3 regions of the Paenibacillus sp. RC334 genome follow, and region 1 is predicted to be linked to each of the others. Evidence: riboswitches for the same ligand, from Rfam matches in the RefSeq annotation. Region 1 holds a riboswitch; each other region holds the start of a gene.
What was found. A riboswitch is a leader RNA that binds a small molecule or an ion and turns the genes downstream of it on or off. The one in region 1 is predicted to bind cyclic di-AMP.

Region 1 (5,109 bases):
ACGTCGACTCCACCGGATCACTCCACTCCCCGATCAAAGCCGCCTGACTGCGGGCTGCTTGCTTCTGCCGTGCCTGCTGCAACAGATTGAGAGACTCATCCGCCTTAATATGGGCCTGCCGTGTCTTCCCGCTAATCTGGTCTGCAGGCACCTTGACCAGATCGTTCACAGGGGAATCGGCAAGCAGCCGAAATTCCGTCCCTTTAATGATCGCTTTATCCCGCTGGATGTCCTCAACGCGAAACGTGACATCTCCGCCATACGATTTTCGAACGACCAAGTCTCCTAAAATCATCACACTGTATCACCCCTCCCATATCGTATGGGTGAATGCACAGTTTGGTTCCTTATCATGCTCAGGAGCTAATACAAACCAGCCACAACCGTGTAAAGCGCAACCAGAGACTCTCTGACTGCTGCTAAGCGATAGCTCTTGCGTCAGATCAGGAAATCCCGGCTTCCAGCAACACAGCGCTCAGACGCGCAAATTCCTCGATACTCAGCGTCTCGCCCCGACGGGAAGGCTCTATGCCTGCCTGAAGCAACAGCGGCTCCAGCGTGTCCCTGTTCTCTTTGGTAAAGAAGCGGCTTTTCAGGTTATTCGAAATGGTCTTGCGACGTTGGGCAAATGAAGCATGTACGACTTCGAAGAAATGCTGCTCGTCCACCACCTCTACCGGAGGCACTTCCCGCACACGCAAACGGATGACCGCCGATTCTACATTCGGCTGGGGAATAAATACCGTATTCGGTACGATGCAGACCAATTCGGGTTCGCTGTAATATTGCACTGCAATACTCAAACTGCCGTAATCTTTCGTCCCAGGAGACGCAGCCATACGCTCAGCCACTTCCTTTTGGATCATGACGACGATATTCTCCAGAGGGAGCTTGTCCTCCAGCAGCCTCATCAGAATCGGTGTAGTGACGTAGTACGGCAGATTAGCGACGACGCTCACTTTACTAACCCCGGCAAAATCGGAAGCGAACACCTCTCGCAAATCCAGCTTTAGCACATCCCCATGGCGTACCTTCACATGCTCATAAGGGGCCAGCACCTCTTCGAGAATAGGCAGGAGCCGCTGGTCAATTTCCACAGCAGTAACTACCTTGGCCGTTTGCGCCAGCTTCTCAGTCAAAGCGCCAATCCCCGGACCGATCTCAAGTGCGCCCTTCGTTTCGTCCAATCCCGCAGCATTCACGATCTTGTTCAGAATATTTTGATCAATCAGAAAATTTTGTCCCAAACTCTTTTTGAACGAAAACCCGTGCCGCTGAATAATTTCCTTCGTGCGCCGTGGTGTTGCTATATCTTGAATCCCTGTCATACGGATATCACAATCCTTCACTTTCAATTTGTGCCAGCGCACCGGCAAATTCCTCACGGCTGATCTGGAACACAGCGAGCCGTTTATGTAGCTGCTTACCGTTACAGTAACCAATGCCCAGCACATTACCCAAAGTCATACGTCGTGCAGCAGCATTCGGGTGGGTGATAAGTCCGGCGTCAATCAGGTCCGCCCAATCAATTAGCGGATCGGCCCCTTCCACCGTCGTATGCACCCGTGCGAGAGCATGTCTGATCGCTTCAGGCGAGGCATTCTCCACGCCAATATCCCCTTTACGCGTCGCTTCTGCCTCTGGTATAAAGGCCTGCTTGCAGCCGGGCACCTTGGAGGCAATAATTTTGCGGATACGCTCCCCTGCATGATCGGGATCGGTCAAAATAATGACACCCCGCCGCTCCTGCGCCAGCGCAATTTTGCGCAGCGTCATTTTATTAATGGCGGAGCCGCCCGTTTCTATCGTATCCGCTTCGACAGCACGGCGAATAGCCACCGTATCATCCCGACCCTCTACCACGATCACTTCCTTGATCATTTGCGTTTCCCTCCACTGCTACACAGTCAGCTATATTCATCTTTCCCAGCTTTTGAAAACAAAATAAGAAGAGGGTATCCTCTTCTTAGCATGCATAACTATGATGTTAATACTATCGCATTGCCCTAAACATATACAACACGTTTTTAGTTCATTTCAGGCTTCACTGGTCCAATCACATATACGGTTTTACCGTGCTTCCGACCAAACTGATTGGCTTGACTCAAACTCTCATAATACACATCGATTTTGTGGCCTTTAATTGCGCCACCGGTATCCTCCGCACGGCGGAAGCCCACCCCTTCAATATACACCCACCAGCCGATTGGAATCACACTCGGATCGACAGCGATGGTGCGTCCTTCCGTGACACGCGTGCCGGATGCGGTACGTGTACCGATACCTGGCTCCTGTGACGAATACGCCGTCATGGAGACGTTTTGTAATACTTTGTTATATTTAAAATTCACACCTGCTTTACGGACAGCATTGTCCGAACTAACCCGTGTTGCCTTAACGGCATCTTCAGGACCGACGGAAGCAGCCAGAACGACCGGCTTTTTCTTCGTTCCTACCGCAATCACCTTATCCACACGATTCTGCGCGACTTCCTTGTTTACCAGCTGCTTGGATACCAATTTTCCGTCATGGTATACCTTTTGAACATGCTGGACCACAACACCCGTTTTACCGCTTTGGATGACCCGATTATCGCCTTTATAGAGACTTGGATCGGCCGTTTTGATGACCTGATAAGGTACCTGTTGCTTCTGTTCGACCTGCTGTTTCTTCACACGGATGATTTTTATGTCCATGTTAGACGAAACAGAAGCATCCAGAGCAGGATAAACTTTATCATTTGACGATAATTTATAGCCCGAGGTGCGAATGGCACCCTCTACTGTATTTTCTGTTGTGTACAATTTTTTCGTCTCATTGGCTAAGGATACTTTGACCTGATTGGCACGTTTGATGACTACGCGATCCCCATCCTGTACTGCTCCGTTCAGCGGCATCGAAACCGTATCATGCGGCTGAAGTGAAATAGAATGCTCTTTGAGCAAATCTTGGAGCTGGGATTGTCGGGTTTCTACCGCAGATGCCTTACCATCGATGACAAAAAAAACCTGTTTTTTAGATTCAGTGTACACCAGAATTGAAATCATAATCGTTAGTGCGATTAGAAAAATAGCAACCAAAGCAGCCTGGCGCACATTTTCTTGCTTCCAACGCAATACGTAAGACATGCTGGATGAGCGTGACTCATGGGTCTCCTCTTTTTGGAAAATGCCCATTTCCTCCGTCCTCCTTACATAGCCCGCCGTCTGGAGTAAGACATAGTTGAGATTGACGTGACTATAACAGATTTTCTACAAGACAAGCCCGTAATGCGACTGTCCTGCACCATGTACCCGTCTTCGCGGCATGCTGTCCTCCCCTGTTTAATCACAGTATGATGACAGATTTTCTTTTATTCACAACAAAAAAAGCCAGAGAAAGAGACTAGAGAGCTCTTTCGTGGCTTCCGGCATGTGCGAATATGCGGAAAAATCATGCACGAGATGGCTTCTCTCTTGTTACGCTTACGGGGTTAGCTGTCGGGTTCGGACGTAGAGAGACGCCCTAGCTTGGGTCAACCGCTCATGGCGGTCGCCTTCACATTCACCCCGAAGACCCAGAAAGAAATCGAAATACGGCCCCTCCACCTGTTCAATCCCATCCGGGAAAGGATTTCGGTCGAGCCGGCTGGCGGAAGAGACGCTCCCTTCTTGCCATACGCCGGACGTACTGTAAGCCATATCGGTTCCCCCGTTCCCTGTAAAAGGGACTCAGCGAGACTGGTTCATGAAATGAGCTGTTGATGTTTACACTCAAACAACAATTCACTGAAAAGATGATATCCTGTTTCTATGCATGTTGTAAAGCAGGTTTCAAGTACATTTTTCAAAATATTCGGTTAAAATATTGTAATATTCTTGAGTTTCCTGCAACAAATTCATGATTAGCTTCGTCTATCTCTTTATTTTGATCGATTTCTTCACTTTTTCACTTAATGTCAAATCGTTCCAAGGCATTTTGGGTCGTTATTGACACTAATTCCTCCACCGTAATTCCCTTGATTTGGGCAGCCGCCTCTGCGACCAGTCCCACGTGTGCGGACTCATTTCGCTTCCCGCGGAACGGATGAGGCGTTAGGTAGGGAGCGTCCGTTTCAATGAGCAGACGGTCCAGCGGCACCTGTGCGAGTACCTCCTTTGGCTGCTTGGCATTTTTGAACGTTATTGGCCCGCCAAAAGAGAGGTGAAAGCCCATATCCAGCACCATTTTAGCCGTCTCCCAGCTTCCGGAAAAGGAATGCATGACTCCGCCAACCTCACTCGCTTTTTCTTCACGCAAAATCTTAACAATATCTTCATGCGCATCCCGGTTATGGATGACAATTGGCATGTTCAGCTCACGAGCCAGTCCAATCTGGTTGCGTAGCACCCGATGCTGTACATCCTTCGGTGATGTGTCCCAATAATAATCCAGACCAATCTCCCCGATCGCCACGACTTTCTTATGACTGCATAACGATACAATCCATTCCATATCTCCCTCCTGCATCGTAATCGCATCCTGTGGGTGCCATCCAATCGCCGCATAAATAAAATCATACGTCTCAGCTAATTTCATCGTGGATGGAATCGTCTCACGATTAAATCCGATATTAATCATGCGGGTTACTCCCGCTTCGACAGCACGTGCTATAACTTCTTCCCGATCTTCGTCAAATTGCGGCGCATCCAGATGGGTATGAGTGTCAAATAAATTCAAAATTCATGTCCCCTTATTTACTTTTATTGGCATACATTTGTCTATTGTTTGACAAAATAATTCCTTATTTCGGCAGGAAGCTTGTCCTTTACCCCATCCAATTTGTTTTGGGGATAGTACATGTGATATTTACCCCGGTGAATACCGCTAATGGAGCGCACAATTTCCGATACTTCGGAAATTTCTCTCACTTCTCCTTTACGTCCAAGCAGTAAAATCTGGTTGTCCGTCGAGCCACCCTGCCGAAACACATCATAAGGAAGATCCGTCGGAAAATCAATTTCCAGATCATATTCGGGATGCAAACCAACCTGCTTCAGCGCTGTCCGAATGTCGTCAATGGTATCTGTATCCATATTTTCAATCTCTACATATTTATACAGCTTGCGATCCATAAAACGGGCGCTCAAA
Region 2 (5,109 bases), 2.9 Mb from region 1:
GCCCGTTCACTCGGTATGGGACGAGGCAAAGCTATGCGTCACGTCATTTTACCGCAAGCGTTCAAGTCTGTACTGCCTGCGATCGGCAATGAGTTTATTACGATTATTAAAGAGTCCTCCATCATTTCTACCATCGGTATGGTGGATATTATGTATCAGGCCCAAGTCATTAAGAACATCACCTACGAAGGATTAAGTCCGTTCGTCATCGCGGCTGCTATTTATTTTGTAATGACATTCAGCTTGTCGAAGCTGTTGGGTTTATGGGAAAGGAAGTTGAGAGCCAGTGATCACCGTTAAACAACTGCGTAAATCGTTCGGCAAAAATGAAATTTTAAAAGGCATTGATATAGATATTGCCAAAGGCGAGGTTGTTGTCGTCATTGGCCCGAGTGGTTCGGGGAAAAGTACATTTTTACGTTGTATGAATCTGCTGGAGCAGCCGACCGACGGGGAGATTTTGTTTGAGGGCGAGCCGATTACAGCCCGTGGTCATAATATTAATGCGACTCGTGAGAAAATGGGGATGGTGTTCCAGCATTTCAACCTGTTCCCGCACAAAACGGTGCTGCAAAATTTGACGCTTGCGCCGACTCAGGTTAGAGGCCAGTCCGTGAAGGAAGCGGAGAAAATTGCGCTAGAGCTACTGCGCACCGTTGGACTTGAAGACAAAAAGGACACCTATCCCAATCAGCTATCCGGTGGACAGAAGCAGCGGATTGCGATTGCACGCGCCTTGGCGATGCAGCCGCATGTGATGCTCTTCGATGAGCCGACTTCCGCTTTGGACCCTGAAATGGTCGGGGAGGTGCTGGACGTGATGAAGAAGCTGGCTGAGGGTGGCATGACGATGGTCATCGTGACACATGAAATGGGCTTTGCCCGCGAGGTAGGAGACCGCATTATCTTTATGGATAACGGTCAAATTGTGGAGCAAGGTACACCGGAGCAAGTTTTTGGCACTCCAAGCCATGATCGTACCCGGGATTTTCTTGCCAAGGTTTTGTAAGAAATGAGCTTATAAAGGCTATGAAGTAAGCCCTCCGCGGTGGAAGTTTGACGGGAGGGCTTTTTCTTTTTTTGTCATCCTCGTTCAGATTTTTGTAACTGATTTCGATTTCATGATGACAAAATTGTAACAGATGTAGTATGATGTTCAGGGTTCCCAACATTTTCATGCAGATAAGGTTACAAAATTGTGATATTATGCAGTGAGCCAAAACTTACCGGGGCAGCAGACAGCTACGACAGACGCTGAATGCGGGACCCAAAACCATGGGAAGTGCGGGGGACGTAACAACGGCAGTAACTTCTGATCCGTCTTCATACGAATGGATGGAAGGTTGCCTAGGGGTGAATTGCACAAAAGCATAGGGCTTCTCCTGAGTCCGAATCCGACAGCTAACTTCGCAGGCATAACAGAGGAGGTACATATCTTTTGAAACATCTGAAACGTATTGGAAAAACAATGAAATTTGCGGTGCTGGCAGCAGCCATTGCAGGATTGGCGCAGACAGCCGGGGTAGCCGACGCCGCTTCGCTTCATACCGCCAAGGAAGGTGATACCTTCTTTTTACTTGCTCAACGTTACGGGGTATCTGTAGAAGATCTGCAAAAGGAGAACCCGGATGTTGCCGCCAGCAATATATATGCAGGAGTGCAAATTAAGGTGCCGGACGAGAACAAGTTAAAGGCCGCTTCGGATTCGAAGCCTCAGCTTCTTTCCGAGAAAGCGCCAGCAGGTGACGGTCAACAGGTTGAAGCATGGGGCAAAACATTTAACTACAGCAAAGTAGTTGACGTGAAGGCCACAGCGTATTCCGCAGCAGCCAGTGAAAATGGAAAATGGGGAGCGGTGGACTATTTCGGAAATCCGCTTAAGCTCGGTACGATTGCGGTAGACCCCAACGTAATTCCGTTGGGTACGAAAGTGTTGGTTACAGGCTATTCCCACCCGGGGCTGCCCGATCAATCTTTTGTAGCGGTAGCACGCGATAAGGGCAGCGCCATCACGGGTAAACGGATTGATATTTTCATTCCAGGCAGCCCATCTTTTGTGAGTGACTTTGGTTTTCAGAATGTGAAGCTGTATGTCATTGATAAATAGACTTATGTAAGCAAATGAATTAAGTGAACATAATATATATTATGTAAACTATAATCTGTGATCTATAATCAAATAGCTTAATCGCAGGTTCAGATTCATATATGGGTCTTGTCGATTAATAAAGGGCTGTCTTGACGAGCAGAATGCATCTGCTGGTAAGACAGCCCTTTTTACTGTTATTTCCGCTCCGAGGTGTGAAGTAGCCGGGGAACCGTGACAAATTTGTAGCCCTTGGCTTTCAGCGACTGAATGAGACCCGGCAGGGATTGAACAGTGCCTTTCAGATTGGAACTTTGACCTCCACCTGCGTGCATTAAAATGATGGAGCCTGGTCCGGTAGCCGGGATCACATTACGCTGAATTTGTGTTTTACTGAGTCCCTTCCAATCGAGGGAGTCTACGTTCCAATTGACAATCATGTAGCCGTGTCGACGCGCCCACTGGATCTGAGGCTCCGTAATTTCACCATAGGGCGGGCGGATCAGCTTGGGTCGAAAGCCGACAGTGGCCTCCAAAATATGTTCTGTTTTCTTAATCTGGTTGCGAAAGCGTTCCGGTGAAGCCTTCCTAAAATCCGGATGGGTATAGGAATGGTTGCCCAAGGCATGGCCTTCACGTACGATACGGCGAATCATGCCCGGGTGTTTTTCCGCACGGTGACCGACAATAAAGAAGGTGGCTTTGATCCCATTCGCGTGCAAAATGTCCAGAACCTGCGGCGTATACCGGGAATCGGGCACGTCATCAAAAGTCAGGGCAATTTGCTGCGTATGCGGGCCGCACATTTTAAAAATATCCGCATGTTTTTTCCGAAGCATGGCTAATGTGGGAGTGGCTCGTTCTCTGCTCTTATGTGCTGAAGAAACAACAGTCGCTTCCTTGGAATGAGTCGTTCCGATATCGGGAGGCGCGTCCGCGTGAACGGGAAAACTCGAAAATGCTAGTAACAGTGCCATCATTGGAAATATTCCCCTGTACGGCATATGTATCCCCCTTTCCGTGCAGTGGTACCTTCTGTTGCTTTCATTTATTATGTACCTGACATGTTGAAATTATGCTGCTGAACAGGTTAGACTATTGAGTGGTTGAGTGGAAATGCCCTGTGTAACGGATGTAAGTGAAGATCACGAAGCTAAACGCACATATTCTATTAAACCTGAGCGAAACAGCAGCATTTTCGCAACTTTTAGCCTTTTAATGGATTCGGTATCCAGTGATAGCTGGTGTATAATGGGGTTGCAATTCATATTGTAGAGACATGGAATTAAAGGAAGGATGGATCAATGTGACCGACTTGTTTACTCCTTATCAATTAAAGGGACTCTCTTTAAAAAACCGGATTGTAATGCCACCAATGTGCCAATATAGCGTGGAGGCCAAAGATGGAAATCCCAATGATTGGCATCACGTCCATTACGTTAGCCGGGCAGTAGGTGGCACCGGGCTGATTATTGTGGAAATGACAGCGGTCCACCCGGATGGACGCATTACAGATTATGATCTGGGTATTTGGAGTGACGAGCATATTCCTGCATACCGTAAAATAGTGGAGGAAGTCCACAAGTACGGTGCCAAAATCGGAATTCAATTAGGTCATGCCGGACGCAAGGCTGAAGATGCTGATTTGCCTGTCGCACCGTCCTCGATTGCTTTTAGCGAACGTTTTAAGGAGCCGCACGCTTTGACGACAGCCGAAGCCAGGGAGCTGGTTCAGGCTTATAAGGAAGGCGCACGCCGCGCGGTGGAAGCCGGTTTTGATACAGTAGAAATTCATGGCGCTCATGGTTATCTAATTCATCAATTTCATTCCCCTTTAACGAACACAAGAGAAGATGAGTATGGACAGGATTTATCGCTGTTCGGTGTTGAAGTGATTCAGGCTGTTAAAGAGGTGCTTCCGTCTGATATGCCTGTGTTGATGCGGATATCCGCCAAAGAGTATGTTGAAAACGGATATAATGTGGAATACATAGCGGGCATAGGGGAACGATATCGTGATGCAGGTGTGGATATTTTTCACATCTCCTCTGGTGGCGAGGGGCCGATTGGTTCCAATGGCGGTCCATCTGCGCGTGCGGGATATCAGGTGGATTTGGCACGTGATATACGTGAAAAGCTTAATGTGCCTGTAATCGCTGTCGGTCTACTGGACGATTATGAGGATGCGCGGCGGGTGATTCAGCAAAAAGAAGCTGATCTGGTAGCGATAGGACGCGCCATGCTGCGCGATCCGTATTGGGCGCTGCATGCGTCGCGGGAGCTGAAAGTACAGGCGGATATCCCGGAGCCTTACTTGCGTGGTTTTTAGAATGCACTTTATTTTTTAGAATACACTTTGTCGGATAATATTTTTGAAACTCTATTTGCAAAGCTTGCGTAAACATGTGTACAGAGCTTAAAATTTAAGCATTCAACACTAGGAGGAACTTCACATGTCTATTTTCAAACGTTTAAGAGATCTTACCATGTCCAATATCAACTCCATTATTGACAAAGCCGAAGATCCAGTTAAAATGACAGATCAATACATTCGTGATATGCAAGAGGATCTGGAGGATGCAGAGAAAGCGGTAGCCGCTCAGATTGCCATTGAGAAGAGATTCAAACAGCAATACGAAGAGCAGGCTGCTTTGGTAAAAAAACGTGAAGAGCAGGCCCATACAGCAGCAAAAGCGCAAAATGTGGATCTGGCTCGCCGCGCGTTGGAAGAAAAGAAATCTGCTGAGCAAAAAATGACCGAGTTCAAGGCTGGCTACGAGCAGAACAAAGCGGCAGCCGATAACCTGCGCGGTAAGCTGGATGAAATGCGCAGACAACTGACGGAAATGAAGAACAAGCGTGAAACGCTGGTTGCCCGTTATAATGCAGCTAAAGCACAAACGGAAATTAACAAAGCAATGAACGGTTTTAGCTCCGATACGGCAACTGCCGGGCTGAAACGAATGGAAGAAAAAATGCTGCAAGCAGAGGCGCGTGCTGAAGCAAGCAACGAAATGTCCTCT
Region 3 (5,109 bases), 100 kb from region 1:
GAGCAGTGGAGTCAGGCCATTATTTTCAATATACTGATCCATTTGCTTTTTGAGCTTTTTCAAATCCTCTTCTTCCCGCTGGGCGAGTTGCTTTTGCAGTTCAGCCGTAGAAGTTGCTTTAGACTTTATAGGTTGTGTTACCTGTTCTTTATTTTTGCCCATATCTGCGGATTGTGACGATGGATTGGCGGCAGAGTGATCCAGTATGCCAGTGCCGCCACTAAAAGCCGCACTCATGGATTGAGCCATAGTTTCAAATTTTTTGGCGTCGAGTGCACTCATCCCGAATAAGACGATGAAAAGAGCTAGCAGAAGGGTCATCAAGTCGGAATAGGGCAACAGCCAGCTTTCGTCGGCATGCTCCTCGTGCGGTTCATGTCTTTTTTTACTCACCGGAATCCCCATCCTTCTTGGTCAGGGTAGCCCGTTCGGTTGGAGTCAGGAATATCGTCAGCTTCTGGCTGATCGCAATGGTGGATATACCTGATTGAATTGAGAGCAGGCCTTCGACCATCATCAATTTAAGCTCCACTTCTTTTTTGGATAACCGTTTCAGCTTATTGGACATTGGATGCCACAGGACATAACCTGTAAAAATACCAAGCAACGTCGCAATAAAGGCTGCCGCGATGGCATGAGACAGCTTGGCCATGTCACTAAGATCGGCCAGAGCGGCAATCAGACCTACGACGGCACCGAGTACCCCGAGCGTTGGAGCGTACATACCAGCCTGAGAGAAAATCAGCGCGCCGGAGCGGTGTCGATCCTCGGTAGCGTTAATGTCCTCCATTAGAACATCTCGCACGAATTCCTGATCATTACCATCAATAATCATACGCATACCACCACGCATAAAGGGATCGTCGATCTCCTCTACCTTGGATTCCAGCGCAAGCAGACCTTCGCGACGGGTAATGGATGCCCATTCGGTAAACGTGCCGATGAGCTCTTTACGGTCCAAAAGCTTTTGTTCCGTGAAAATAACCTTGAACAGCTTCGGAATGCGTTTGATTTCTTCCATCGGGAAGGCCATAAAAATACTTGCTGCCGTTCCGACAAAAATAATCATGTAAGCAGCGGGGTTGTTGACCAAGTTGATCACTGGCGCGCCTTTGAGAATCATCCCGACGACCAATGACACAATCCCGAGTACAAGTCCGATAATGGTTGAAATTTGCATGATACACCTCATCCATGAGAATAGATTTTGAATCCTTTCATGCCGCCGGGGTCGTCCTTGCCCCAGGCACGTCATTACAAGACGGATTATAGTATTTATCGACAAAACTCTCTTTTTTGTTAAGTACGAATTTCCGGTATAATAAGGTGATTATGTAATGAATGGTGGAAGAATTGGAGGAAATGGCATGGGAGTGAAGCACGGACGGGAGTATGAACAAATTTTGAACGATTTGACAGAGGCTGTGGGACGCATTCCAGATAGCTATGAATTTTTCGAAATGGAAGCAGAAGATTGGGACAGACTGGACCCGGCAGGGCGTCAGGAAGTCAATGAAGCGCTGGCTGAAGATCTGTTTTATGCACTGGGTAAAGAGCCCGTTATCGCTGTGGGCAGCGGCGTTGTCATCTATGAACCGGAGCAGCACCGTATCTATGTGCTCATTGGAGATGAGGAGCTGACGTCGGTACCTTTGATTTGAACAGGCCGTTTTATGGATTTATCAACGGGGCCGTGGTAATATGGACACCAATATATCGTAGTTTTGGTCGCATTCAAGCGGCTGAAAGGCTTCCGTATAAACAGGGAGGAGTCGTATCATGCCTTTTACACAAGAAGAGATTGAAGCACATCTGGAGAAGCTGGAGGGCTGGGAACTGGAGGAAGGACGATGGATTGTCCGGAAATATAATTTTTCCAGTTTTATGAAAGGGATTGCATTCGTGGATGAAGTTGCTGCTATATCGGAAGCATTTAATCATCATCCATTTATTACGATTGATTATAAGACCGTGACCCTGCGTTTAACCTCCTGGGATGACGGTGGCATTATGGCCGTGGATATTAAGGAAGCCCAACAATATAATGAAGCTTTTGAGAAAATGCGTAGCAGTCATTGAGCTAATCGTGGTCTGTCGTATGATAAAAGCGCCTTCGATATACAACAATGCAGTTGTATGCCGAAGGCGCTTTTATCATAGAACATGAGGCTGGTGGTCGGGATGATATACCATACAATGAAATGGCTTCTTGCCATCGGGAGTCTGACGTTCATAGGTATCCGTAAGCTCAAATCCGGCTGCCTTGTAAGCCCGGATGGCGCGCCCATTCCAAGTCAGGACCTCCAGATCAATTTCATTCTCAGGGTTGCGTCGTCTGGCTTCCTCGGCAATTGCACGGACAAATTCGGCGCCTCTGCCATGTCCACACAATCCGGGATGCATTCCCAGACCTAGCCGGGTCACGCCAATCATCGGGAAATATTGAGCAAATCCGGTTAGTATGTTCTCGTCATCCAGTACGGCTACATATTGCTCCTGGCGAAGCGAGGGGTTTCCAAATTCGACCTCAAGCGCCTTCATTTGTTCCCAAGGTAACCAGCCGTATATATTGTAGGGTGAATCATAGCGCCACTCACATATCGCAGCCGCCTGCTGCTCGTCCATCGGCACGATTCGGTAGTTAGATATTGAGGCCGGCATGTCTTCCCATCCTCCTTTTACAAGTACTTAAACCATTAACAACAGATTGTAGACAAGTTGCAGGGGATTGGCAAGCGTGTTTATTTCATACCCAAGTCGGGTATACATTCAATAAGAAGGCTTTACTGCTCATATACTCCCCCCCGTCGTGACGGTAAAACCGACGATGTTCGCAAAAACTGAAACCTTTTGAGGTGTCAGTTCGTCAGTAAAAATAACGTTTCTGATGTTGCGGACATAAAAAACCGCAATTCGATTCCGGCCAGAATCAAATTGCGGCTCAGGTTAGCTTGCTGTTCGTTAGTTATTCTACGTTGTCGTCATCAGGAGTTTCAGAAGCTACAGCGTGGTAAGCATCTGTGCTCATAATTCTTTTGGCACCGACATATCGGTTAGCGTAATAATTTTCGTTCAGTGAGCTAACAACTACACCACGTGAAGATGAGGAGTGAGCAAATTTCCCTTCACCCATGAAGATACCTACATGGGAAATGCCTCTACCTGTGGTGTTGAAGAACACCAGGTCTCCAGGTCTCATTTCATCGCGGGATACGGAAGATCCCATTTTGAATTGTGATCCGGATTGATGCGGCAGTTTAATTCCCAGTTTTTGATATACATACATTGTGAAGCCGGAGCAATCGAATCCGTCGAGTGTAGTGCCTCCGCTTCTGTAGCTCGTTCCTTTGGTATCTTGGATGACCTGGTCCATCTTGGAGTCTGCAAATGCACTGCCGCCACCGAATGTAAAAGATGTAAAGGCAATGGCAAGACCCATGGCTGCGATTGTTAGTTTCTTCTTCAAAAAAAAATACCCCTTCCAATGCCTGCGAGGTTAGCTTAAGGATTCGGTAGAAGGTTCCCCTATGACCACTCTGTTGCGAGATCAATTCACCCAAACTGGTTCCCCCGCTTCCTAGGTGCCAGGAATTAGGCTTAACTTAAGATGTGCACCTTGGAGAGCAGTATTCACGATAACGATGTTTTTAAGGTAAAGGTTACAATAAAGATTACAAAGTTGTTACTATCAGTTCACTGCGATTATTGTAACAAAGTTGGCTGGCTTTGGCAAATGTTTCATCGCAAAAAATTACAAAAAAATCTGCTCCCTTTATCGCGGGAACAGATTTTGTTAAGAGTATTCAGTTATGTGCCGTTTACATGGATAGGAGTGGATATAGATAGTTGCCTTTCGACAGCCAGAAATTGCTCAGGAGGAACGGAGTGGGGGTTCAACCTCTGTCGGAGATATCGGTATGCCATAGGCGGTACTGTGAACTGATGTGCCATAGCCTGACCAGACTGGTAACAAAATGATACGTTTGCTGGAGAATGAGTGCCAGCATGCCAGTCCAAATCATCGCCACCGTGCCGAATAGGCCAAGGACAAGCAGCACACCTGCGCCGAGCAGAAGCGAAATACCGATAGCCGGAAGGATTTGGCGAAAGAAGGCGAGCAGCGACGACAGTATGGCGTGACCACCTACGGTGCCTAGCTGCATGTACAGGATGCACTGGCGGATGAACCAGCCATAAGCGATCCAACCGATGGCATAGGGCAGCACATGCAGCAGATAGGCGGGAGATTGCAGCGCCCCGGCTACGATAGGGTAGAGCCTCGGCACCACCCAGAAAGCAGGGAGCAGCAAGAGCCCAAGCTCGATGACGTAATAGATCAGCGATGATAAACCATGACGTTTCATTCCACGGAAAAAAGACAGACTTTGCGGCTCGGTCGCATGGGTGTGCAGACTTTGGTATATTCCCGCCCGGATGAAGGGGGTAATCAGTATACGCAGCACCGTTGCCCCCAGTAGTATCCACAGATACATATGAACCTCCCGGTTGTCTGTCAGGGCAATCTGGCTCTCCATCCAAAACAAGGTCTGCCCCAGTTCATTTTGACCCTGATCAGGGTAGCGCAGTAGTAGGGGAATAACGGCGGATTGTACCACCCGATAGAGAAAAACGCCCCATAGCAGTCGATACAAAAATAGAATGATGACAATATAAAATTGTATGCGCACAAGCGCCCAGCCTTCTTTTATAACGGTACGCATCTATAGACACCTCACCATGACAGACTTCCAAGCAGTGTCTCCAGCAGCTTGGTTACACTTATGCTCCAACGGGTCTGGGTTTTTTCGTTCAGTTCGTCCTTCAGACTGTTATTGATATGCTTGTTCTCCAGCGCAATCGTGTACAGTGGATCAACAATCACATGGGAGACCGGAGATGCACTTTTGAGTCGATAGGTGGTGCTTTTGCCCATGCCGTCCCAAGCCTTGAATATCGTTGTACCGTCCTTGAAGGTAACTTGAACAGGGACCTTGGGATAATCTGCCCCTTTTTTGCTGAGTGTGATGGTTGCTTCGTATCCGTTGGCCAGCTTGCGGTTCGTAATGCGATCCACTGAAAAATCCGCCATCTGGCCGTCGTATACATATT

Region 2: linked by a shared signal. The riboswitch ahead of QMK20_RS13705 (3D domain-containing protein) and the one ahead of QMK20_RS27020 (resuscitation-promoting factor) in region 1 are both predicted to bind cyclic di-AMP.
Region 3: linked by a shared signal. The riboswitch ahead of QMK20_RS00115 (C40 family peptidase) and the one ahead of QMK20_RS27020 (resuscitation-promoting factor) in region 1 are both predicted to bind cyclic di-AMP.

What each region holds. Positions count from the first base shown of each region.
Region 1 is NZ_CP125370.1:5,895,758-5,900,866, reverse strand. It holds gene yabG (sporulation peptidase YabG) at 1-295, opposite strand, end outside; gene rsmA (16S rRNA (adenine(1518)-N(6)/adenine(1519)-N(6))-dimethyltransferase RsmA) at 444-1,328, opposite strand; gene rnmV (ribonuclease M5) at 1,336-1,881, opposite strand; gene QMK20_RS27020 (resuscitation-promoting factor) at 2,028-3,176, opposite strand; cyclic di-AMP (ydaO/yuaA leader) riboswitch at 3,446-3,726, opposite strand; gene QMK20_RS27015 (TatD family hydrolase) at 3,928-4,698, opposite strand; gene QMK20_RS27010 (HD domain-containing protein) at 4,740-5,109, opposite strand, start outside.
Region 2 is NZ_CP125370.1:2,990,845-2,995,953, reverse strand. It holds gene QMK20_RS13715 (ABC transporter substrate-binding protein/permease) at 1-300, shown strand, start outside; gene QMK20_RS13710 (amino acid ABC transporter ATP-binding protein) at 287-1,009, shown strand; cyclic di-AMP (ydaO/yuaA leader) riboswitch at 1,256-1,431, shown strand; gene QMK20_RS13705 (3D domain-containing protein) at 1,439-2,107, shown strand; gene QMK20_RS13700 (polysaccharide deacetylase family protein) at 2,284-3,090, opposite strand; gene QMK20_RS13695 (NADH:flavin oxidoreductase/NADH oxidase) at 3,393-4,415, shown strand; gene QMK20_RS13690 (PspA/IM30 family protein) at 4,540-5,109, shown strand, end outside.
Region 3 is NZ_CP125370.1:19,308-24,416, forward strand. It holds gene motB (flagellar motor protein MotB) at 1-393, opposite strand, end outside; gene motA (flagellar motor stator protein MotA) at 386-1,180, opposite strand; gene QMK20_RS00100 (hypothetical protein) at 1,368-1,661, shown strand; gene QMK20_RS00105 (4a-hydroxytetrahydrobiopterin dehydratase) at 1,780-2,079, shown strand; gene QMK20_RS00110 (GNAT family N-acetyltransferase) at 2,155-2,661, opposite strand; gene QMK20_RS00115 (C40 family peptidase) at 2,966-3,466, opposite strand; cyclic di-AMP (ydaO/yuaA leader) riboswitch at 3,471-3,608, opposite strand; gene QMK20_RS00120 (hypothetical protein) at 3,894-4,721, opposite strand; gene QMK20_RS00125 (M1 family metallopeptidase) at 4,733-5,109, opposite strand, start outside.